2 regions of the Agromyces sp. Leaf222 genome follow, and region 1 is predicted to be linked to the other one. Evidence: riboswitches for the same ligand, from Rfam matches in the RefSeq annotation. Region 1 holds a riboswitch; the other holds the start of a gene.
The links. Region 1 has a riboswitch for thiamine pyrophosphate ahead of ASE68_RS15695 (MFS transporter). Riboswitches for the same ligand answer to the same signal wherever they lie in the genome.
Positions count from the first base shown of each region.

Region 1 (11,903 bases):
AGCTGCTCGGCCTCATCGAGGTACTGCGTGGTGAGCAGCACGGTCGTGCCGCCCTTCGCGAGCTGCTTGACGGTCTGCCACACCTCGATGCGCGCCTGCGGGTCGAGGCCCGTGGTCGGCTCGTCGAGGAAGATGACCGGCGGGTCGCCGATCAGACTCATCGAGATGTCGAGCCGGCGACGCATGCCGCCCGAGTAGGTCGCCGCCCTGCGGCCGCCGGCCTCGGTGAGCCCGAACATGGCGAGCAGGTCGTCGGCGATCGCGCCCGGGTTCTTCAGGTGGCGGAGCTTCGCGACGAGCACGAGGTTCTCGCGCCCGGTGAGCACCTCGTCGACGGCGGCGAACTGACCGGTGAGGCTGATCGACTCGCGCACGTCGTTGGGCTTCGCGGCGACGTCGAAGCCGTGCACCGTCGCGGTGCCGGCATCGGCCTTCAGCAGCGTCGACAGGATGCGCACGAGCGTCGTCTTGCCGGCGCCGTTCGAGCCGAGGAGGGCGAAGATGCTGCCCCGCGTCACCTCGAAGTCGACGCCCCGCAGCACGTGCAGGTCCTTGAAGGACTTCTCGATGCCCTGAACCCGGATGGCGGGAAGGGCCTGGTCGGTGGTCATCGCTGTTCCTTTCGCTTGGCGTCGTCGATGTCCTTGACGAGACGGGCGCGCTCCTTGTCGATCCACTGCGTGCCGCCGTACGCCTGGGCGTAGGCCTCGGCGAATTCGACGGGGTCGTCGCCCACGATCTCGCTGACGGACGTGCCGTCGATCGCCGCGCGCTCCCAGAGGTCGGCGTTGTCGAGGAACATCTGCACGATCGTGTCGCCGTCGGTGACGCCGCCGTAGTACATGAGGTACCGGTTGACGGCGTTCGCCGCCTCGCGATACGGCGCGGGCAGTGCCTCGATGCGCGCCTTGGCTTCCTTGTACTGCTTCTTCTGCTCGAGCGAGCCGGTGAGGGCTTCGATCCACTTCGCGGCCATGGTCATTCTCCTTCTGCTTGCTGCTTCGATTCGATGTCGTGGTGGAGCTGTTCGATGCGTTCTGCGAGGAAGGTCCACGTTCCCCAGAACTCGTCGAGGTACTCGCCGCCCGTGGCGTTCAACGCGTAGACCTTGCGCGGCGGGCCCTTCTCGGACGGGACCTTCTCGACGTCGACGAGGCCGCGCTGCTCGATGCGGACCAGCAGGGCATAGATCGTGCCCTCGGCGATGTCGGAGAAGCCCTGGTCGCGGAGCCGGGCGGTGATCTCATACCCGTAAGCCGGCTGCATGGCCAGGATGGCGAGGACGATGCCCTCGAGCGTGCCCTTCAGCATCTCGGTCGTCTGCTTGCCCATGGAATCCTCCTTCTGCTACTCGGTGTTGCTGACTACTGGTACATAGTAAGCATGAGTACCGGTAGATAGCAACACTGAATAGCGAAGAAGTTCGCAGGCGCGACGGATGCCGGTGGCGGGCCGGGCGCGACGGCACGACGGACGCCGGTGGCGGGCGCGACGGCACGACGGCCACGGACACCGGTGGCGGGCGCGACGGCACGACGGACACCGGCGCCGGGCGCGACGGACTCGCCGGAAGAGCCGCGGTCAGCGCGGCGCGCAGCCGGAGACGGTCAGGATGGCCGCAGGCGTTGGCCCGCGGCATCCGTCAGCAGGAAGAAACTCAGGCGAGCGCCGCGCGCGCCTTCGCGTACTTCTCGGCGAGACGCGCCTGCGTCTCGTGGTCGAGCTTGCGCAGGCGCCAGGGCGCCGTGTTGTCGGCGATGTCGGCGAGCTTCACGCTGCGCGCCACGGCGTTGGTGCGGATGCGCGCGTAGTACTCGGCCTCGGGCACGTCGGGCGTGCGGGTGAGCAGCTGCACCGCGTCGATGACCTCGGGTGCGACTCCAGCCTCGCGCAGACGCTGCGCCGTGAGGTCGGTGTCTTCGAGCACGTCGTGCAGCCACGCGACCGCGACCTCGACGGGCTGGGCCACCGGGTCGAACGTCTCGGCCACCCGGCCCGGGTGATCGATGTACTCGGCGCCGAGCTTGTCGGTCTGTCCGCGGTGCGCGACGTACGCGATGCCCTGCGCGAGACCGATCTGCATGGCGGCCGCGGTCGCGGCGGGGGCGGACGGGCGAGCGGATGCCGCGGCGGGCGCTGCTGCCGGGGCCGGTGCCGGTGCCGGTGCCGGTGCCGCCGCCGGTGCCGCCGCCGGTGCGGCCACGGCCGACGCCGCAGCGACGGGCGCCGGCGGAATCGGTCGGACCGGAGCGGGCGCCGGAGCGGAGCCCGCGACCACCGCCTCGAACTGCTCGAAGGTCCAGTCGGCGTCGGATTCCATCGTCATGTCCACGTCCTTCGTACTGCGTGCAGGGGCGTCGGCGCCTGCCGGTTCGGTCGTCTCTTCGGGGTCTTCGAGGTCTTCGGGATCGGCGGGATCTGCGGCCGCGCGCGGCACGACGAGGTCGATGCGCTCGTCCGGCTCGTCCGGCTCGTCCGGCTCGTCCGGCTCGGCCGGCGCGGGCGCGAGCGGCGTCACCGGCCCGGTCGCGCGCAGCGGCGTCACCGGCCCGGTCGCGCGCAGCGGCGTCACCGGCCCGGTCGAACCGGCGACCCGATCGCGCTCGTCGAGGAGCTCGGTCCACGCGGGGTCGGCCAGTGGATCGTGCCCGGCCACCGGTCGTTCGAAGCCGAGCTCCTCCTCGAGTTCGGCCATCTCGTCGACGTCGAGCTCGTGCATCGACCGGATCTCGCTCATGCGGCGCACGGTCACGTAGCGCTCGGGCACCTCGGTCATGCGGGCGCCGGTCTCGGTCGCGAAGAACCTCGGAGCGCCGTCGACCTCGAGCTCGACGATGGTCTCCTCGTACTCGCCGCCGGGCTCGAGCGAGCAGACGTGGTAGCGGAATCGACCGCCGTCGGAGGCTCGCCGATGGGTCGCCGCTGACGCGCGTGCGGCCGCACGACGACCGGGGGGCGGGTCGTCAACGGATGTCGTCACTCAGGCTCCTGGCCGTGGGGGTCGGGTTGGGGGCGGCGCCGAAGCGCAGTCCGATCCTACGAGAGGGTCGCCGCCGGGGCATCCTCGCGCGCCGAACGGGGCGGACGGTTCAGCCCACGGCAGCTCTGCCCACGGCGGAAACGCTGGCCCGCGGCATCCGCTCAGCGCACGCTGGAGGCATGAGCGAAGACACCCCGGCCCCGCTGCATCCGATCGATGCGGACCTCTCGACCCAGTTGTTCCGCCAGCGCGTCGTCGTGCTCGGCACCGAGCTCGACCAGAACCTCGGCAACCGCCTGACGAGCCAGCTGCTGCTGCTCTCGGCCGAGGACCCGGAGCGCGACATCGCGTTCTGGATCAACTCGCCCGGCGGCTCGGTGACGGCGATGCTCGCGATCATGGACGTGATGAAGGCGATCCCGAACGACGTCGCCACCGTCGCGATCGGCATGGCGGCGAGCGCCGGCCAGTTCCTGCTCTCGGCCGGAACGCCCGGCAAGCGTGTGGCCCTGCCGCACGCGCGGATCCTCATGCACCAGGGTTCGGCCGGCATCGGGGGCACCGCGGTCGACGTCGAACTGCAGGCCGACGACCTGCGCGAGACGCGCGACACGATGCTCGCACTGCTCGCCGAGCACACCGGCCAGCCGCTCGAGCGCATCACCGAGGACTCGCTGCGCGACCGCTGGGTCTCGGCCGAGGAGGCCGTGCGGTACGGCTTCATCGACCGGATCGTGCACGACGCGATCGACATCTACCCGGGTGCGCGTGGGCGCATGCTCGGGCCCGGGTTCCGAACGGATGTCGCGAGCCACCCGCTCGCCGATGCCGCAGCCGCGCAGGGGGTGCTCGCATGAGCAGCTACCCGATCCCCTACGTGGTCGAGCGCCGCGGCGGCATGGAGCGCACGCTCGACGTGTACAGCCGCCTGCTCGGCGAGCGCATCATCACGCTCGGAACCGAGATCGACGACGGCGTCGCGAACGTGCTCATCGCGCAGCTGCTGCACCTCGAGGCCGACAGCCAGGAGGCGCCCGTGCACCTCTACATCAACTCCCCCGGCGGCTCGCCGCACGCGGCGCTCGCGGTGTACGACACGATCCAGCACATCCGCCCCGTCGTCGCGACGACCTGCGTCGGGCAGGCCGGCGGACCGGCCGCGATGCTGCTCGCGGGTGGGGCACCCGGCATGCGCGGCATCCTGCGGCACGGCCGAGCGGTGCTGCACCAGCCGTCGACCCAGGGTCGCGGCTCGATCCCCGACCTGATCATCCACGCCGACGAGGTGCTGCGCGTGCGCGGCGAGCTCGAGGAGGTGCTCGCGCATGACACCGGGCGCACCCGCGAGCAGGTGCGGCTCGACACCGATCGCGAGCTCATCCTCGATGCGGCGGGCGCCGTGGAGTACGGGCTCGTCGATCGCGTGGTCGCGGTGCAGCGTCCGGGTGCGAACACGTAGGCGAACCCGTAGGCGAACCCGCAGGCGCACCTGCACCTTTTCAGGACCACAGCGGTCATGGACGCATATTGCAGCTCTGACCGATGTGGTCCTGAAAAGGTCAGCGGGCGGCTGGTGGTGGTGGGGCTAGGCCGCGAGGAGTACGTCGTGCATGGAGCCCGCGACCGGGGAGGAGGTCTCGTGGTGCCCGGGACCGCGCGCGGCGGAGTCGCCGCGCGCCGTGAGGTCGAGCACGATGAGCGGGCGCGGGGCGACGCGCACCTCGTCGCGACCGAGCTCGCCGGCCACGCCGGCCGCGACATCGAGGAGGGTGAGTCCGAGCGCCTCGGTCACCGCCGCGAGGATCTCGCTCGAGGGCTCCTTGCGGCCGCGCTCGATCTCGGAGAGGTACTGGGTCGACACGCCGGCGGCACTCGCGACGTCGGTGAGGATCCGCTCCTGCGCGAGCCGCTCGCGTCGCAGGAACGCGCCGAGCGCCTCCCGCCAGAGCGGCGTGCGCGTACGTGGAACGATGCGCCGCGGCATCCGCTCGTCGCCCTGCCGCCCCATCGCACCCCGCTGTTCCGCGCCCATGTCGCGAGGCTACCCAGACGTCGGGCGGATGTCTCGCGCATCCGCTCAGGGCAGAATCCGGCCGGCTCGGCGACCCGCTAGGCTCGCGGGCAGTGACACGGGGTGCCGCGATCCGCGCGGCTGAGATCACACCCGTCGAACCTGATCTAGTTCGGACTAGCGAAGGGATGTCGCGATGAACGATCGCGCGTACGTCGACCCTGCCCACCCGCCGACGCTGCCCGGCACCGACCCCGGTGCGCTCGGCCGTGACGCGCCGCCCGGCCTCGGAGCGCCCGACCGCGCCCGTCGCGCCGTCGCCGCCGCCTCGATCGGCACGGCCCTCGAGTGGTACGACTTCTTCCTCTACGGCACGGCCGCGGCGCTCGTGTTCCCGGCGCTGTTCTTCCCGGGCGAGGACCAGCTGACCGGCGTGCTGCTCTCGTTCGCCGTGTTCGCGACCGGGTTCCTCGCGCGCCCGCTCGGCGGGCTCGTGGCCGGCCACCTCGGCGACCGGTACGGCCGTCGGGCGACCCTGCTCGGAACCCTGCTGCTGATGGGCGTGGCCACCGCGCTCATCGGGCTGCTGCCCACGTACGCGCAGATCGGAGCGCTCGCGCCGGCCCTGCTCGTGGTGCTGCGGCTCGCGCAGGGCGCCGCGACCGGCGGCGAGTGGGGCGGGGCCGTGCTGCTCGCGCTCGAGAGCTCCCCCGGCCGCCCCGGCGTGCGCGGCGGGCTCATCCAGAGCGCGCTCTACGTCGGGCTGATCCTCGGCAACCTCGCGTTCGTGGTGCTGGTGGCCGTGCTCGACGAGCAGCAGCTGCTGGCGTGGGGCTGGCGGATCCCGTTCCTGGCGAGCCTCGTGCTCGTCGGCGTCGGCGTGTACCTGCGCCGCCGCGTCGACGAGTCCCCCGAGTTCACGGCGCTGCTCGAGCTGCGGCGCACGGCGCGGCATCCGCTCGGGGAGGTGCTTCGTCGGCCGCGCAACGTGCTCGCCGTCTTCCTCGTGCGCGCCGGCCAGAACACGACCTTCTACCTCGTGTCGGTGTTCTGCCTGAGCTACGCCGCGAGCCTCGGGCTCGAGCGTTGGGTCACGCTCACCGCCCTGCTCGTCGGGGCGGGCATCGCCGTCGTCGCCTGCCCGCTCTGGGGGCGCGTCGGCGAGCGCGTCGGACCGGTGCGGCTCACCGTCGCCGCGCTCGGCGGCCTCGCCGTGATCGCCGTGCCGCTGTTCCTCGCGCTCGACACCGGCTCGGCCGCGCTCGTCATCGGCGTGGTCGCGCTGGCGATCGGCATCGTGAACGCCGCGGCCGACGGCGTGCAGCCGATGTGGTTCGCCTCGCTCTTCGACGCGCGCGTGCGCTACTCGGGCATCACGATGGGGCGCGAGGCCGGGGCGATCGTGGGCGGCGGCCTCTCGCCGCTGCTCGCCGCATGGCTCGTCGCGACGACGGGGCATTGGTGGCCGGTCGCCGCGCTGATGGTCGCCGCCGCCGCGCTCGGCATCGTCGGGGCGCTGCTCGCACGACGGACCTGACGCGGAGCCCGTCGGCCCTGATGCCGCAGCGGGCGGGCACAGGTCGAGGAGCGAGCCGGCCCGGCTACTCGACAGGCGCGGGTTCGGGCGCGCCGGCGGTGACGGGATCGCGGCGACGGCGCGTGACGAGGTACGACCCGGCCAGCACGAACACGAACCCGACGACGGTCCAGACGGTGATGCGCTCGCCGAGCACGAGCACGCCGGCGGCGATCGCGACGGCCGGGTTCACGTAGGTGATCGCGGTCGCCTTCACCGGGCCGATCTCGCCGATGAGCGCGATCATGAGCACGAACGCGAGGGCGCTGCACACGACGGCGAGCACGATGATCGAGACCACGACCGGGGTCGACGGCCAGGCGGTCGGCCACGCGGAGGTGGCGAACACGAACGGCACGTAGATGATCGCGGCGGCGGCCAGCGACACGGCGACCACGCCGATGCCGGGCAGGTCGGGCATCCAACGCGCGAGGATCGCCGGGCCGAGCGCGTAGCCGACGACCACGACGGACATCTCGGCCACGGCGCCGAGGTCGGACCCGGCGACATCGAGCCCGACGAGGGCGGCGACGCCGAGCATGCCGACCGCGATGCCGAGCCAGTTCGAGCCGCTGAGCCGCTCGGGTCGGCCCATCGCGAACGCGATCGCGACGCCCGCGAGCGGCACGGCGGCGAGCAGGAGGCCGGCCGTCGAGCTCGGCAACTGCTGCTCGGCCGAGCTGAGGAAGTACCAGGGCAGCACGATCTCGACGATCGTGTACGCGAGCATCGGCTTCCACCGACGCACGACGACCACGATCTCGCGCCGCAGGAGCGCGAGCGGCAGCAGCAGCACGGCGGCCAGCGCGGATCGCCCGAGCACCACCATCGTGGGCTCGAGCTCGCTCACCGCGATCTTGATGAACAGGTAGGGGATGCCCCACGCGATGCCGAGCGCGGCGAACAGCAGGACTCCACGACGCGTCACCGGCCCAGTCTGGCGCACGCCGCCGACATCCTCACGCGCGCAAGGGCCCTCCGCCGAACATCTCGGCGGAGGGCCCTTCGGTTCATCCGAGTCAGCCGGCGAGCAGCTCGAGCGTGTCGATGACGCGGTTCGAGAAGCCCCACTCGTTGTCGTACCAGGCGACGACCTTGACGTGGCGGCCGTCGACGCGGGTGAGCGCGGCGTCGAAGATCGACGACGCCGGGTTGCCGGTGATGTCGGAGGAGACCAGCGGGTCGTCGGAGTACTCGAGCACGCCCGCGAGCGGGCCTGCCGCGGCGGCCTTGTAGGCATCGAGCACCTCGTCGAGGGTCACGTCCTTGGCCACGGTCGTGTTCAGCTCGACGATCGAGCCGACGGGCACGGGCACGCGGATCGAGTCGCCCGAGAGCTTGCCGTCGAGGCCGGGCAGCACGAGGCCGATCGCCTTGGCGGCGCCGGTGGTCGTCGGCACGATGTTCACGCCGGCGGCGCGGGCGCGGCGGGGGTCGCGGTGCGGGCCGTCCTGCAGGTTCTGCTCCTGCGTGTAGGCGTGCACCGTGGTCATGAAGCCGTGCTCGATGCCGGCGAGGTCGTCGAGCACCTTGGCGAGCGGCGCGAGCGCGTTCGTGGTGCAGGAGGCGTTCGAGACGACGGTGTGCGTCGCCGCGTCGTACGCGTCGGTGTTGACGCCGTAGACGAGCGTGACGTCGGCGCCGTCGGCCGGGGCGCTCACGAGCACCTTCTTCGCGCCGGCGGCGAGGTGCGCCGAGGCGGCCTCCTTCGAGGTGAAGCGGCCGGTGGACTCGAGCACGATCTCGACGCCGAGCTCGGCCCATGGCAGGTTCGCGGGGTCGCGCTCGGCGAGCACCTTGATGCGGCGGCCGTCGACCACGAGCGTGTCGCCGTCGACCTCGACGGTGCGGCCGAGGCGGCCGGCGGTGCTGTCGAAGCGCAGCAGCTGTGCGAGCGCCTTCGGGTCGGTGAGGTCGTTGACGGCCACGACCTCGAGGTCGGAGTCGCGCTCGAGGAGGGCGCGGAGGGTGTTGCGTCCGATGCGTCCGAAGCCGTTGACGGCGATGCGGGTCATTCGTGGGTCCTTTCGTGGGATACGGCTCAACTCTGCGCTGGTTCGTCCTTCGGCGACAGTGGCCTGAAAGACGCGTCCCGAAAGGATCTCGCCATGCTTGCGACATCCGATGCTCGCCCTCGGCACGATCGCTCCGCCCGATAGCCTGAACGGGATGCCGTACCGACCGATGCCGTTCTCGCTGGAGACCGAACGCCTCACGCTGCGGTTGTGGGACGAGACCGACGCGGCGGGCTACCGCGCCCTCGTCGGCGAACGCAGCGGCGAGATGCCGACCCTCGACGAGGCGCGCGAGGAGATCCGCGGTGCCCGCGAGAGCGCACCCGGGCGCGGCATCCACCTCCTGACCCTGCGGCGGCGAGGCACCGACGACTTCCTCGGCTACTGCGGCCTCGTCATCGGGCGCGCCACCATCGACGAGCCCGAGCTCGCGTACGAACTGTTGCGCAGCGCGCACGGACACGGGTACGCCACCGAGGCCGCCGCCGCCATCGTCGATGCCGCCCGCGACACCGGACGCACGCGACTCTGGTCGACGGTTCGCGCCTGGAACGCGCCGTCGTTCCGCGTGCTCGAGAAGATCGGCTTCCGCCGCGACCACACGACCACCGATGAGCACGGCGACGTGGTCTGGAGCGTGCTCGACCTCTAGCGCCCGCGGGCCGGGGAACCCACGCGGCTCGCCACGATGACGAGTCCGACGACGGATGCCGCGACGACCGTCGCACCGAACGCGGGCAGCGGTGCGATGCCGGCGCCGCCGACGATGCCCGACGCGGCGCCGGCGCCCACCGCGATGCCGAGGTTGAACACCACGGGGATCAGCGCCCCCGCGAGATCGCGCCGCTCCGGCCCGGCGAGCTGCAGGATCAGCGTCTGCGCGAGCGGCGGCACGGCCCCCGATGCGAGCCCCCAGGCCACGACGACCATGACGCCGAGCACCGGATCGCCGCCGACCATGGCGAGCGCCGCGAGCGCGAGCCCGGTCGCCGCCGACGAGACGACGAGCGCCCAGGCGGTGCGGGCGCCGAACCGGCCGGCGAGCACGACGCCGCCGGCGGAGGCGATGCCGAAGACCAGCAGGAGCGTGCCGACCCCGCCGGGCACGGGGGCCGCGGCATCCGCGACGATCCGCGTGATGAAGGTGTAGACGCCGTAGTGGCCGACGAGCAGCAGGCCCACGAGGCCGACCACGGCGAGCATCGGGCGGATGCCGCGTGCGCGGCGCGCGTGCGCAGCCTGCCGCGCCGCGGCATCCGTGGCCTCGTCGTTCGCGTCGACCGTGTTCGGCGCCACGCGCACCGTCGGCCGAACCACCCACCGCACGAGGATCGACCCGACGAGCGCCGCCACCGCGAGCCCGGCGAAGGTCGCGCGCCACCCGACGCCCTGCGCGACGAGGCTCGCGAGCGGGGTGCCGATCACCATGCCGAGCGTCGCCCCGCCGAGCACGATCGCGATGCCGCGTGCGAGGTGGCGTTCGTCGACGAGGTCGGCCGTGAGCGCGTTCGTCGTCGCCCAGAGCAGTCCGACGGCGAGGGCGCCCACCATGCGCCCGGCGACCACGACCTCGTAGGTCGGGGCGAACGCGGTGGATGCGGCGGCCACGGCGAGCGCGACCAGGCTCCAGATCACGACCGCGCGCCGCTCGAACCGACGCGTGAGGCGCACGAGCGGAAGGCTGCCGACGACGACCACGCCGGCCCAGATCGACACGAGCAGTCCGGTCTGCGCCTCGCTCACGCCGAGGCCGGCTGACATCTGCGGCAGCACGGCGGTCGGCAGCATCTCCGCGGTGACCATGGCGAACGTCGCGGCGCCGAGCACGATCAGGGCCGGCCATGGCAGGGCGGATGTCGAGGGTCGGCCGGTGCGGATCCCCCTCGTCGTGGTCGTGGTGTCATCCATGCTTCGACGCTAAACTTTGACATCAATGTCAAGGTCAAGCGACCTGGCAGATCTTTTCGGAGGCGCACATGAGGATCGGCGAGATCGCGCGCAGGGCGGGCGTCTCGACGCGCCTCGTGCGCTACTACGAGCAGCAGGGCCTGCTCGCCTCCACGCGCGAGTCCAACGGGTACCGCGACTACGACGAGGCCGACGTCGACCGCGTGCAGCACATCGCGAACCTGGTGCAGTCTGGCGTGGCCACCAAGCTCGTGAAGGAGCTGCTCGAACTCGAGGACGCCGCCGCCGAGGCCCGCCCGAGCTGCCCCCGCGCCGTCGCCGAGATGCTCGCGGCCGAACTCGCCGGCCTCGAGGAGCGCATCGCCTGCCTCAGCCGCAGCCGCGACTCGATCCGCGACTACCTCGCCCGCACCGAGCACACGGCGCTCGTCTGCGAGCGCGATCACGAGCTCGAGCTGCGGCTGCAGCGCGAGCAGGCGCACGAGGGCGCGCTCGCCGGAGGCTGACCCGGCGGGCGATCGCGACCCCTGCGCGGCGTCCCACCCCCCTCGCACGTCCCGCTCACACGACGTTCTGCGGGTCCACGGGGGCTCCGCATGGGTACCTGAAGCCGCAAAACGTCGTGGGTCGCGCGGGTGGGGTGCGGGCGGGTGGGTGCGGGCGGGTGGGTGCGGGTGGGGTGCCGGCTACAGCGCCGGGATCCACACCCGCATCGTCGACGGACCGCGCTCGGCCCACGCGTGGTACGGCACGAGCGGCACGTCGGCCGCGGCATCCGTTCGCGCGTCGACGAGGCGCACGAGAACCCGGGCATCGTCACCCGTTCCCACCCCGACGACCGCATCGACGGGCGCCACCCGGGGGTCGACGCGCAGGTCGGCGAAGTCGGATGCCGCGAGCGGCGTCGCGGCGAGGTCGACCGACTCGAGGGCGAACACCTCTGGGCCGCGCTCGACCACGAGGCATCCGCGAACCGCATCGACGCGGGCATCGGGCGCGACGAACCGCGGAGTCGTCGGCAGCTCGAGCACGACCTCGTCGCCCGCCGCGAACGCGCGCTCGACCGAGACGATGCCGGGCTCGGCCGGCCACCGCTGCGCCTCGCCGCCACCGGTCGGACGCAGCGCGAGCGTCGCCCCGCCGGCCCACGCCGGCACGCGCAGCGAGAGCCGCCACGGCTCGGCCGAGTCCGCCAGCATGCGCACCACGATCGACCCCGATCGCGGATACGACGTCTCGACCTCGAAGGCGACCGCCCGGCCGTCGGCCAGCACGGTGCGCACGATCGACGGCGCGTACTGGTGCAGCTGCACACCCGAGGCATCCGCCGTCGCGAGGTACGCGGCGAGGCTCGCGAACGTGCGGGCCGTGTTCGGCGGGCAGCACGACACGTCGAACCACGGCGCCCGCAGC
Region 1 covers NZ_LMKQ01000002.1:151,178-163,080, reverse strand. The annotation lists gene ASE68_RS15730 (ABC transporter ATP-binding protein) at 1-611, opposite strand, end outside; gene ASE68_RS15725 (DUF1048 domain-containing protein) at 608-976, opposite strand; gene ASE68_RS15720 (PadR family transcriptional regulator) at 979-1,332, opposite strand; gene ASE68_RS20770 (hypothetical protein) at 1,658-2,980, opposite strand; gene ASE68_RS15710 (ClpP family protease) at 3,160-3,837, shown strand; gene ASE68_RS15705 (ClpP family protease) at 3,834-4,439, shown strand; gene ASE68_RS19945 (helix-turn-helix transcriptional regulator) at 4,566-5,012, opposite strand; TPP riboswitch at 5,101-5,197, shown strand; gene ASE68_RS15695 (MFS transporter) at 5,188-6,528, shown strand; gene ASE68_RS15690 (DMT family transporter) at 6,593-7,495, opposite strand; gene gap (type I glyceraldehyde-3-phosphate dehydrogenase) at 7,587-8,582, opposite strand; gene ASE68_RS15680 (GNAT family N-acetyltransferase) at 8,737-9,234, shown strand; gene ASE68_RS15675 (MFS transporter) at 9,231-10,490, opposite strand; gene ASE68_RS15670 (MerR family transcriptional regulator) at 10,559-10,996, shown strand; gene ASE68_RS15665 (glycoside hydrolase family 127 protein) at 11,177-11,903, opposite strand, start outside.

Region 2 (11,903 bases), on a different contig from region 1:
CGCGCCGTCGGCGTCTGGGTCGCCGTGCCGCTCGTCGTGTTCGAGATCGTCCTCGGCATCCTGCTCGGCCCCTCCGTCGCCGGGTGGATCGTCCCCGACGACTTCGTCAAGCTGCTCTCGGACCTCGGGCTCGCGATGCTCTTCTTCCTCGCGGGCAACGAGATCGACTTCCGGAGGATCCGCGGGCGGCCGCTCTCCCGCGCCGCGATCGGCTGGATCATCTCGCTCGCAGCCGGATTCGGCATCGCCGTGCTGCTGGCCCCCGACCTCCCCTCTGCCGCCTTCATCGGCATCGCGCTGACCTCGACGGCGCTCGGCACGGTCATGCCGATCCTCCGCGATGCTGGCGACCTGAAGACGCCGTTCGGCATCGGCGTCATCGCCCTCGGCGCCATCGGCGAGTTCGGGCCGCTCCTCGCGATCTCGCTCTTCCTCACCGGGCGAACACCGGTCCTCGCGGCGATCGTCCTGGTGGGGTTCGCGCTGGTCGCCGGCGTGGCGATCTATATGGCGGCCAAGGGCCACGGCGATCGCCTTCACGTGGTGATCACCGCGACGATGCACACGAGCGCCCAGTTCGGCGTGCGCCTCGTGGTGCTCGTGCTCGTCGCGCTGCTGGCGCTCAGCATCGTGCTCGACCTGGACATGCTCCTCGGCGCGTTCACCGCGGGCGTGCTCTTCCGGGTGCTCATCTCGGGCGCACCCGAATCCGACCGGAAGCTGCTGGAGACGAAGGTCGAGGCGCTCGGATACGGCTTCCTCGTTCCGGTGTTCTTCATCATGACGGGCGTGACCTTCGATCTCGAGGCGCTCGGCGACCCCGCGACGCTGGCCCTCGTGCCCCTGTTCGTGGTGCTGCTGCTCGTCGTGCGCGGCATCCCCTCGATCCTCGCCGCCCCCGTCGGGGCCGACCGCTGGACCGTCGCGGCGACCGCCCTGTTCGGCGCGACCGGCCTGCCGATCATCGTCGCCGTCACCGGCATCGGCATCGACACGGGCGACCTCGAGACCGGTGTCGCGGCGGCCCTCGTCGGGTCGGGCATGATCTCGGTGCTCCTGTTCCCCCTCATCGGCCTCGCGCTGAGGAAGCGGGCTTCGGATGCCACGGGCCGGCGCATCGACGACGACACCGAGGTGCCCGTCGAGGGCTAGCGGGCAGAAGCCCGGTAAGCTTGGCGAGCCGGCCCCCGTAGCTCAGCGGATAGAGCAGCAGCCTTCTAATCTGACGGTCGCAGGTTCGATTCCTGCCGGGGGCACCGAAGAACGGCGCCGGTGCGTGCCCGGCACGGTGCGACATCCGCCCGTGTCGGAGCGCACCGGTAGACTCGCGGTCATGGCAACAGCGAGCGACCGACTGGTCTGGATCGACTGCGAGATGACCGGCCTCGACCTCGAGGTCGACGAGCTCGTCGAGATCGCCGTCGTGATCACCGATTACGACCTCAACCCCGTCGACGAGGGCCTGGACATCGTGATCCGACCCGACGCGAGCGCACTCGAGAACATGGGCGACTTCGTCCGCAACATGCACACCGAGTCCGGCCTCATCGAGGAGATCCCCAACGGGGTCACCGTCGCCGACGCCGAGTACCAGGTGCTCGAGTACGTGCTCAAGCACGTCCCCGAAGAGCAGAAGGCGCCGCTCGCCGGCAACTCCATCGGCACCGACCGCGCGTTCCTCGCCAAGCAGATGCCACGCCTCGACGGGCACCTGCACTACCGCAACGTCGACGTCTCCTCGATCAAGGAGCTCGCTCGCCGGTGGTACCCACGCGCGTACTTCCAGTCGCCCGCGAAGAACGGCGGGCACCGCGCCCTCGCCGACATCCTCGAGTCGATCCGAGAGCTGCGCTACTACCGGCGCGCCGTCTTCGTCGCCGACCCCGGCCCCACGAGTGCCGAGCTCCACGACATCGCCGAGGCCGTCGTGAACGAGTTCGACGTAAAGGTGTAGTAAGCTCGTCGAGTTGCCTGATCGCATGTCGATCAGGTCATGGTGGGTATAGCTCAGTTGGTAGAGCGCCTGGTTGTGGTCCAGGAGGTCGCGGGTTCAAGCCCCGTTACTCACCCCAAAGTTTCTCTGCGCAGTGCTCGATCGGTCGTGTTCGCACGCCGCGCGACGCTACGCGAACCGCATCGCCCAGTGCCAGCCGCACGTGTCCGCCCAGTTCGATCCAGCGGGCGCTCCCCGCGACGCACACCACGCCCGCACCGATGAAGGTACCGACATGGCAAAGGTCTCGTCGCTCGAGCGCTACTCCGACGAGGCCGGCAACGTCATCGAGTACGAGGGCCCGGCGGTTCCCGTGAACATCGTGTTCACCGGTCGCGACAACACCGTACGCATCGCCTCCGATGCGCGGATCGGAACGCTCTCGATCCAGTTCGACTGCGACAACGGCGTGGCCTCGATCGCCTCCTCGAAGGGCGTGCCGGCCTTCTCCGCGAGAATCCGCGTCGGCCAGGACTCCCGCGTGCTCATCGGCGAGAACGTCTCGACCACCGAGCCCGTCGGCATCTCGGCGACCGAGGGCACGACGGTCGAGGTCGGCCGCGACACGATGATCGCGATCGGCGTGCAGTTACGGGCCGACGACGGACACCCGATCTTCGACGTGCGCACCGAACGGCGGGTCAACCTCTCGCGCAGCATCTCGATCGGCCCGCACGTCTGGCTCGCGACGAACGCGACCGTGCTCGGCGGCGTCACCGTCGGCTCCGGTGCCGTCATCGGCTTCGGCAGCATCGTGACGAAGGACGTGCCGAACAACTGCGTGGCGGTGGGCAACCCGGCCCGCGTCGTTCGACGCGACACGGCCTGGGAACGTCCCCATCTCTCGCTCGTCCGCCCGTTCTACAAGCCCGATGCCTCGACGGTCCCGCGCACCGCGTACTGGGCGCTCACCGAGGGCCCAGCGCCGAGGCCTCGCAACGTGTGGATCCGACGGCTCCGGCACCCTCGTCGCACGCTCGCAGCCGCCTGGGCCGCCCTGACTCGGTAGGCTGACGAGTCCGGGCGCCGCCCGTCCGCGGTTACCGCGTCACCCCACCAGCCGATCGGAGTCGTCCGTGCAACTCGATGCCGAAGCGTTCGAGGCGCTGGTGGTCGACGAGCTCGACGAGCTGCCCGACGAGATGATCGACGGCCTCGAGAACGTCGTGTTCGTGGTCGAGGACCGCCCCGAAGACGGCTCGCTCGACCTGCTGGGCCTCTACGACGGCTTCGCGCTCACCGAACGCGACCGCTACGGACTCGGCGAGATGCCCGACCGCATCATCCTGTACCGCGAACCGCTGCTCGCCATCTGCGACGACGAGGCCGAACTCCGCGATGAGATCCACGTCACCCTGGTGCACGAGATCGCGCATTTCTACGGCATCGACGACGACCGGCTGCACGAGTTGGGCTGGGCGTGACTCGGTCGCGGTTACGCTGATTCCATGAGTTCCCCCGCTCGCATGCTCGGCATCACCGTCGGCGCACTCGCGATCCTCGGCATCGGCGTCTACGCCCCTGCGATGCTCCTCGGGCCGCTTCCCGAGGTCACCGTGCGCACGGTCGCCGGCGCCGCCGCCCTGCCCGAATCGGCTCCGCTCGCCCTGCCCGAGGCCGGCGCGAGCGCGCTGGCCGTCATGGCCGACGACGGCACGGCGAGCGTGCTCGCGACCGCCGGCGACGGCGAGGCCGTCCCGATGGGCGGTGCGGCGAAGCTCGTGACGCTGCTGGCGACGCTCGACTCGCTCCCGTTGCCCGCTCCCGGCGAGGGCGAGGGCCCGAAGATCAAGATCGGCCCGGCCGACTACACCGACTACCTGCGCTACGAGTCCGAGGGCTCGCGCACGCTGCGGGTCTCCCCCGGCGACTCGTGGACGGAGCGCGACGTCGCGCGGGCGATCCTGCTCACGTCCAGCAACAACCACGCCGACACGCTCGCCCGGTGGGCGTTCGGATCCGTCGACGCCTACGTCGAGGGCGCCAACGCGTGGCTGGCCGATCAGGGCTTCAGCACGATGCACGTCGCCGATGCCACCGGCCTGTCGGGCGAGAACGTGGGCAGCGCCGAAGAGCTCGCGAAGCTCGCCGGCCTGGTGCTCGCCGACCCGAGCCTCGCCGCGATGCTCGAGCACCCGGACGAGGCCGTGTTGAGCGCGCACGCTGCGCCCGACCTCGTCGATCGCACGACCGGCGACGGCGTGCGCGAGATCACGCGCAGCTATACCGACCAGGCCGGGTTGTCGTCGGTCTTCAGCACCGAGGTCCGCGTCGACGGGTCCGATGCATCGCACCAGGTCATCGGCGTGATGATGCTGATGCCCGACTACGAGACGCTCGACCCCGCTATCGAGGCATCCGTCGCCTCCGTGACCGCGGCGGCCGCACCCGTGACCGTCATCGCCGAGGGCACGGCGTACGCGAAGGCCAGTTCGGCGTGGGGTGCCTCCTCCGACGTCGTCGCGACGGTGAGCCGTTCGGAGTCTCCCTGGGGTGCCTCGATCGGCGACGCGACCGTCGACGTCGAGCCGTTCACCACCTCGTCCGACGCGCGCGACATCGGCAGGGTGACCGTCTCGACGGGCGGCGACGCCGTGTCGTCGCCCCTGCGGCTGACGAAGGAGATCCGCGACCCCGGGCCGATCTGGCGGCTCACGCACCCGTTCCCGGTGATCGGCGCCTTCATCGAGGCCCAGGGCCGCTGACGGGTCGACTCGGTGCGCGACCGTGCGCGCCCTCTCGGGCCGGCCGTCAGCGCATCCGCACCCTGATCGTGGCTGCGGATGTCGCGCCCAGGCGCCGCTCGTACCTGCGCCACTGACCATCCCAGACGTCCCAGAACGGGTCGAACGCGCCGGCGTCCCTCGTGAGCGCGCGTTCGCGGCGCTCGGCGTCGGGCGCGTCGACCCGCACGCGAACGGCCGAGCGAACGTCCGGCGCGGTGCCGTGCGCGCCGCAGCCCTCGATCACGAGCGCGTTGCCCGGGCGGAGCGGAGTGACCACGGCGGGCCGGTCCGCCTCCCAGTCCCACCCCTGCGTGCGACCCGGGGTCGAGCGCAGCCACGGCCTGACGAGGCTGCGTTCGAGGCTCTGGACGGCCCGTTCGAGGCCGTACCACCCCGGGTACACGTCGTCGAGGCGAATGAGATCGGGCGCACGCCCCGGCCATGCGGCGACGATCAGATCGGCGAACGTCGACTTGCCCGCGCCACTGGGCCCGTCGATGAGCACGAGCGGTCGACGGATGCCGGTGACGGCCGCTCGCACGGCCTGCAGGGCCGCATCGGGCAGCCGGTGCCCCGCGCGGGCCGGATCACGACCAGACGACATTCCAGCTTCCCGTCGTGACGGCGATCGTCACCGACAGCGCCGCGACGAGGCATCCGACCGCGATCACCAGCCACTCGGTGCGCCCGAAGTGCGCGGGCCTGGCCCACGTGCGCTCGACCTCCGTGCCGAAGCCGCGGGCCTCCATCGCGGTCGCGAGGGTGCTGCCGCGGCGGATCGAGAGCACCAGCATCGCGAACGCCTGCCCGAGGAATCGGAGGAGCATCCCGCGATCGGCGATGCCGCGCGCTCGACGGGCGAGGTTCAGCGTGCGCCAGTCGTCGATCGAGGACCCGACCAGGCGGAGCGCGGCGAGGGCGCCGAGCACGAACCGGGCGGGCAGCCGCAGCGTCTGGGCGAGCCCGTCGGCGAAGTCGGTCGGGTCGATCGTGAGGAACAGCACCACCGCGGGCAGGGCGATCGCGATCACGCGGGCCGTCGTGGCGAGGCCGATCTGCACCGACCCCTCGGTCACGTGGATGAGCCCGAAGTCCCAGAGCGTCGCGCCCGACGGCGCACCGTAGAGCACCATGCTGAGCCCGGTCAGGGGCGCCGCGATCCACACGGGCAGTGTTCGGGGCGACCAGAGCAGTCCGCCGAGGCCGATGAGCGTGAACACGAGCAGCTCGCAGACGATCGCGACGGTCGCCGACACGACATCGAGGGTGAGGATCAGCACGATGCTGAGCGGCACGGTGGCCGCGACCTTCGCGACCGGGTTCACGGCGGCGAGGGGCAAGCCGGGTCGGATGCTCGCGATGCTCATCGGCCGGAACCTCCCCTGCGCTCGGCGACGCCCGCCGAGGTGGTCGCCGCCTGGGTCGAGGCACCCTGTTCGCGCGGGCGCAACTCGAACCGGTCGTCGGCGATCGCGTCGACGAAGACCTCGTCGTGCGTCACCGCGACGAGGGCCACGCCGTCGTCACGGAGGCCGACGAGCAGCTTCGAGAGCTCGCGCCAGGTCGCGGCATCCTGTCCGAAGGTGGGCTCGTCGAGCACGAGCACGCGGGGTCGCGTCGCGATCGCGGTGGCGACCGAGAGCCGTCGCTTCTCGCCCCCGCTGAGGGTGAACGGGTTCGCCCCGGCGAGATGGTCGAGCCGAAGCACGCCGAGCAGCTCGTCGGTGCGGGCCCGTCGCTCACCGGCGCCGAGTTTGAGGGCGCGCGGACCGACCTCGAGCTCGGCGCGCACCGAGCCCGTCAGGAACTGGTGCTCCGGGCTCTGGAACACGGTGCCGATGCGGGTGAGGAGGTCTCGCGAACGCCAGCGCCACGGTTCTGGGCGCAGGCCACGCGTCAGGAGTTCGGATGCCGCGAGGTCGCCGCCCTGGGGCTCGAGCAGGCCCGCGAGGGTCAGCGCCAGGGTCGACTTGCCGACGCCGTTCGGGCCGGCGATCGCCAGCACGCGCCCGGCGTCGACGGTCAGGTCGATGCCGAGCTGCACGGGAGCGCCGGCGGTGCGCCCGATGTCGAGCGCCGAAGCCTCGAGCAGCGGATGCCGCGGGCCGGCCGCCGCTGCGGGTGCACGCCACGGCACCTCGTCTGGCAGCCAGACGCCGGCCGTGCGGAGCTCGTCGGCACGCTCGGCGAGCACCTCGGACGGGCGACCGTCGGCGAGCACGCCGCCCGCCGCGCCGAGCACCACGACGCGGTCGACCACCGGAAGCCAGGTCGAGACCCGGTGCTCGACGACGACGAGCGTCGTGCCGGTGGCCGACGCGACCGCGGCGACGGCGTCGCGCACCTCGCGGACGCCCTCGGGGTCGAGGTTCGCGGTCGGCTCGTCGAGCAGGATCAGGCCCGGCCGCATGGCGAGCACGCCGGCGAGGGCGAGGCGCTGACGCTGGCCGCCCGAGAGCTCGGCCGTGGCGTGCCCGAGCGGGAGGTCGAGGCCGACGGCATCGAGCGCCGAGCGAACCCGCAGCCAGATCTCGTCGCGCGCGACCCCGAGGTTCTCGAGCCCGAATGCCACGTCGTCGCCGACGCGCGCCATGATCACCTGCGCGTCGGGGTCCTGCAGCACGAGCCCGGCCCGGCCGCGGATGGCGGCGGGATGCCGGCCGTCGACGAGCAGCTCGCCGAGCGTCTCCCCGTCGTCGTCGCCGCCGAGCACGCCGGCCATACCGTGCAGCAGCGTGGACTTGCCGGCCCCCGAGGCGCCGAGGAGCAGCACGCGTTCGCCTGGGCCGATCTCGAGGTCGAGGTGCTGCACGGCCGGGTGGCGCCGCCCTCCGTGACGCCATCCCCAGCCGCGTGCGCTGACGGAAGCGGCCGGTGGGCGCGAGTCGCCGTGCACGGCGGCTAGACCGTCCGCAGCTCACGCCCGGCGGCGAACCGGTCGAGCGCCCCAGCCCGTGCGAGTCCGCGAACCGCGAGCCAGGACAGGCCGCCGGCGATCACCGCGCCGCCGAGGACCGCGGAGATCGTGTAGATCGTCGAGAACAGCGGCGCAGCGCCGGCGTAGTAGAGCACGAGGTCGTTGATCGCCATCGCGAGCCCGGCACCCGCCCCCGCGAGGAGCGCGACCGGGAACCGCCAGTTGCGGTAGAGGAAGATCGCGAACACGAGCTCGGCGCCGAGCCCCTGCACGAGGCCCGCCTCGATGGTCAGCAGCCCACCCCACTGGCTCCCGATGAGCGCGGAGACCACGGCCGCGACGAGCTCGGTGTAGAGCGCGGCGCCGGGCTTGCGGATGATGAGCCCGCCCAGCACGCCGGCGATGACCCAGAGCGCCGCGGGAGCCGCCTGCAGTCCGGGGAGCAGCGCCTCGATCGGCGCGGAGATGGGCCCCCACACCACGCCCCAGGCCCAGAAGACGACGCCGACGGCGACGCCGATGACGCTCGCCACGACGATGTCGACGACGCGCCAGCGGAAGCGCGGCGACGACGAGACGGAGGACCCGGGTGCTGCGGTGGCTGCGGCCCGGTTGGTGGATGTGTGCACTGGCGTGCCCTTTCGTTCGAAGGAAAGCGGCACGGGATTGTTGAGATGTGGATGCCTCCCTGCGCTGGCATGATCCAGATCAGGTTCGACGGTCGAAGGTTGAGAACCTTCCTCTCAGCCCGGCTCACCGGACTCCCGTGTTCGTGCACCAGCGTACACGCAGGCGTCACCGTCGCTCGCGCACGAGCATCGCCGCTGCCCGCGAGTTCAGACCTCCGAGTGGGCTCGGCTCAGCGCTTGAGGGCGCGGATCACCGACTTCAACGCGTGCCCGACGACGAACACGAAGGGGGTCGCGACGAGCACGAGCCCGATGACGTTCGGCTCGAACCTCACCCGCCCGCCGCCGCCGACGTAGGCGCCGAGCGGAACCGAGAGCCCGCCTCCTGCGCCGCCGCTTCCGCTGCCGGTGAAGTTGGACGTGGCGTCGCCATTGCCGTTGCCCCCGCCGAACCCGTAGTAGCCGAGGGCGACGGGCACCACCTCGACGCCGTCGATCTCGATCTTGTCGCCGTAGGCGGTCTTCACTCCGACGCCCGCGACGCGCTCTGCCAGGTCCAATACGAGTTCAGCCATGTCGGCCACGCTACCCGTGCCGGGGCGCGGCTACCAGCCCCATCCGGCGGCGGTCGGGTCGAAGGGGGCGTCACCGTCGCCCTCGTCGCGACCGGGTCGAGTGCGGCGCGCCGCCGGCGGCGGCGGCGCAGCGGAGTCGCCAGCGTCGGACCGTGCCGCGCGACGCTGCTCGCGCACCTGCTCGCGCTGCACGAGCGATGCCGGACGCAGGGCGCCCCGCCCGAACTTCGCCGAGACCCGATCGATCGTGCGCTCGGCATCGCGCCACTCCTCGTCGGGGTCCCAGAGCATCGCGCCCGACCCGGATTCGCGGAGGTTCTCGGCGCGCACGCCGATCAGTCGCACCCGCTGACCGTCGCCGATGAGCCCGACGAGCGCCTCGGTCGCCTCGTCGTAGATGCGACGCGCGACATCGGTCGGCTCGCCCAGCGTGCGCGACCTCGTGAGGGTGCGGAAGTCGCCGTAGCGCAGCTTGAGCGAGACGGTGCGAGCCACGAGCCCGGCCTTGCGGAGGCGCACGGCGACGTTGCCCGAGAGCTGCAGCAGTTCACGGCGGATCTCGATGGGATCGACGAGGTCGTGCCCGAAGGTCTGCTCGTGCCCGATGCTCTTCTCGACCCTCGCGGTGTGCACCGCCCGGGGGTCCTCGCCGCGGGCGAGGTGGGCGAGCCGGGCCGCGAGCGAGGGACCGACCGCGCGCTCGAGTGCGCCCGGCGGCATGGCTGCGACGTCGCCGACCGTGCGGAGGCCGAGCCGCAGCAGCGATTCCTCGGTGACCTTGCCGACGCCCCAGAGTGCCGAGACCGGCAACGGATGCAGGAACGCGACCGTCTCGTGCGCCGGCACCACGAGCATGCCGTCGGGCTTCGCCCGCCCCGAGGCGACCTTCGCGACGTACTTCGTGGCCGCGACCCCGATGGAGCAGGTGAGCCCGGTCTCGGCCTGCACGCGCTCGCGGATGGTCCACGCGATCTCGGCCGGCGTGCCGTGCAGGCGCCGGGCGCCCGACACGTCGAGGAACGCCTCGTCGATCGAGAGCGGCTCGACGAGCGGGGTGATCTGCCCGAAGATCTCCATGACCCGCTTCGAGTACGTCGAGTACGACGGGTAGTCGCCGCGCAGCACGATCGCGTTCGGGCAGCGCTGGAGCGCCACCGACATCGGCATGGCCGAGTTCACGCCGTAGCGCCGCGCCTCGTAACTCGCGGCGGCGACGACGCCGCGGCCCGCCGTGCCCCCGACGAGCACGGGCTTGCCGCGCAGCTCGGGCCTGGAGAGCAGCTCGACCGAGACGAAGAAGGCGTCCATGTCGACGTGCAGGATCGGGGTCGCCGAATCATCGACGGGCCCCGTGGTGACCTGTCTCGACGAGCCGTCCTGCTTGCTCACGTGGTGACCCTACCCGCAGCCACCGTCATGCGCCGACTCGGGGCTCAGAAGCCGAAGTCTCCCCCGAAGTCGCCCCCGCCGAAGTCACCGCCGAAGCCACCGTCGCCGCCCGATGCGTCGGAGGCCGTGCCGGACGCGTCCGCTGCGGCACCGCCGGCGACGTCGCCGCCGAAGTCGGGACCGGGAAGGAACGCCTGCGCGATCATCGAACCGACCACGACGCCCGCGACCGTGCCGAGCATCGAGCCGCCGAACATGGAGCCGAAGGACGGACCGCCGTAGGCCGGGCGGCCGTTCGCGGCATCCGTCGCCTGGAACGTTCGCTCCATCGTGCCCGGCGCACGCAGCTCGGCCCGCGTCGCGGCACGGGCCAGAACCGCCGGCTCATCGGAGACGAGCCGCTCGCCCGCAGGAGCCTGAGCGGCCAGCGCGCGATAGACCTGCCCGCGCTGCTCGGGGGTGAGCTTGGCGAACGCCTCGGTGTGCACGGCCTCGATCGACTCGGGCGGGGCGGTACGCAGCAGGTAGCGATACCGCTCGATCGCGCGCTCGTCAGCGGATTGGGTGCGTGCCTGCGGCATCGGTCGCGCGGGCTGGGCTGCGCGGTCGTCGGGTGCGCCGAAGAGTCGATCCAGGAAACCCATGAGTGCTCACCAATCGTTCAGGGGACGACCAGCCTAGGGTTCGCAGCCTCGAACCCGCTGTGAGTGCGCGGCCGGTGACCCTCGCTCGAGACGCACGGCCCGGCCCTGCGGTCGAAGGGCTCGAGCACCGGATGCCGCGAACGGCCGCATCGACGACGACGGGCGGTGCCCGACCGAAGGTCGATGCACCGCCCGCAGACGGGAGCCCGGTGGGTCGTTACTCGGCCGTGGCCCGCTCGAGCACGAGCTCGCGCACGCGCGCCGCGTCGGCCTTGCCCTGCATCGCCTTCATGACCGCGCCGATGACCGCGCCGGCGGCCTGGACCTTGCCGTCGCGGATCTTCTCGAGCACGTCGGGCTGCGAGGCCAGCGCCTGGTCGATCGCCGCGATGAGGGCCCCGTCGTCGGAGACCACGGCGAGACCGCGGGCGTCGACGATCTGCTGCGGCGAACCCTCGCCGGCGACGACGCCCTCGAGCACCTGGCGGGCCAGGCGGTCGGTGAGGGTGCCGGCCTCGACGAGGGCCGCGAGCTCGGCGACGTGGGTCGGCGACGCCAGCGACGCGGCATCCGCGTCTCGGGTGTTCGCGAGGCGGGTGAGCTCGCCGGTCCACCACTTGCGGGCGGCCGCGGGCGACGCGCCGGCGGCCACGGTCTCGGTGACCTCGACGAGGAGACCGCCGTTCACGACATCCTGGAACTCGAGGTCGGTGAAGCCCCACTCGCCCTTCAGCCGGCGACGGCGAGCCGCCGGCGGCTCGGGCAGTTCGGCGCGGAGCTGTTCGATGAGCTCGGCCGACGGCACGACCGGCAGCAGGTCGGGCTCGGGGAAGTAGCGGTAGTCGTCGGCGTCGGACTTCGGACGGCCGGCGCTCGTGGTGCCCGTGTCCTCGTGCCAGTGCCGCGTCTCTTGGGTGATCGACCCGCCGTCGGCGAGGATCGCCGCCTGCCGCTGGATCTCGTAGCGGACCGCGCGCTCGATCGAGCGGAACGAGTTCACGTTCTTCGTCTCGGTGCGGGTGCCGAGCTT
Region 2 covers NZ_LMKQ01000001.1:1,935,801-1,947,703, reverse strand. The annotation lists gene ASE68_RS08550 (cation:proton antiporter) at 1-1,152, shown strand, start outside; tRNA gene ASE68_RS08545 (tRNA-Arg) at 1,184-1,256, shown strand; gene orn (oligoribonuclease) at 1,334-1,954, shown strand; tRNA gene ASE68_RS08535 (tRNA-His) at 1,997-2,072, shown strand; gene ASE68_RS08530 (acyltransferase) at 2,229-3,002, shown strand; gene ASE68_RS08525 (metallopeptidase family protein) at 3,070-3,417, shown strand; gene ASE68_RS08520 (hypothetical protein) at 3,442-4,698, shown strand; gene ASE68_RS08515 (hypothetical protein) at 4,745-5,323, opposite strand; gene ASE68_RS08510 (energy-coupling factor transporter transmembrane protein EcfT) at 5,307-6,086, opposite strand; gene ASE68_RS08505 (ABC transporter ATP-binding protein) at 6,083-7,531, opposite strand; gene ASE68_RS08500 (ECF transporter S component) at 7,621-8,265, opposite strand; TPP riboswitch at 8,303-8,414, opposite strand; gene ASE68_RS08495 (hypothetical protein) at 8,496-8,840, opposite strand; gene ASE68_RS08490 (DNA polymerase IV) at 8,871-10,229, opposite strand; gene ASE68_RS08485 (hypothetical protein) at 10,274-10,873, opposite strand; gene gatB (Asp-tRNA(Asn)/Glu-tRNA(Gln) amidotransferase subunit GatB) at 11,091-11,903, opposite strand, start outside.
Region 2: another riboswitch for thiamine pyrophosphate. It lies ahead of ASE68_RS08500 (ECF transporter S component); the one in region 1 lies ahead of ASE68_RS15695 (MFS transporter).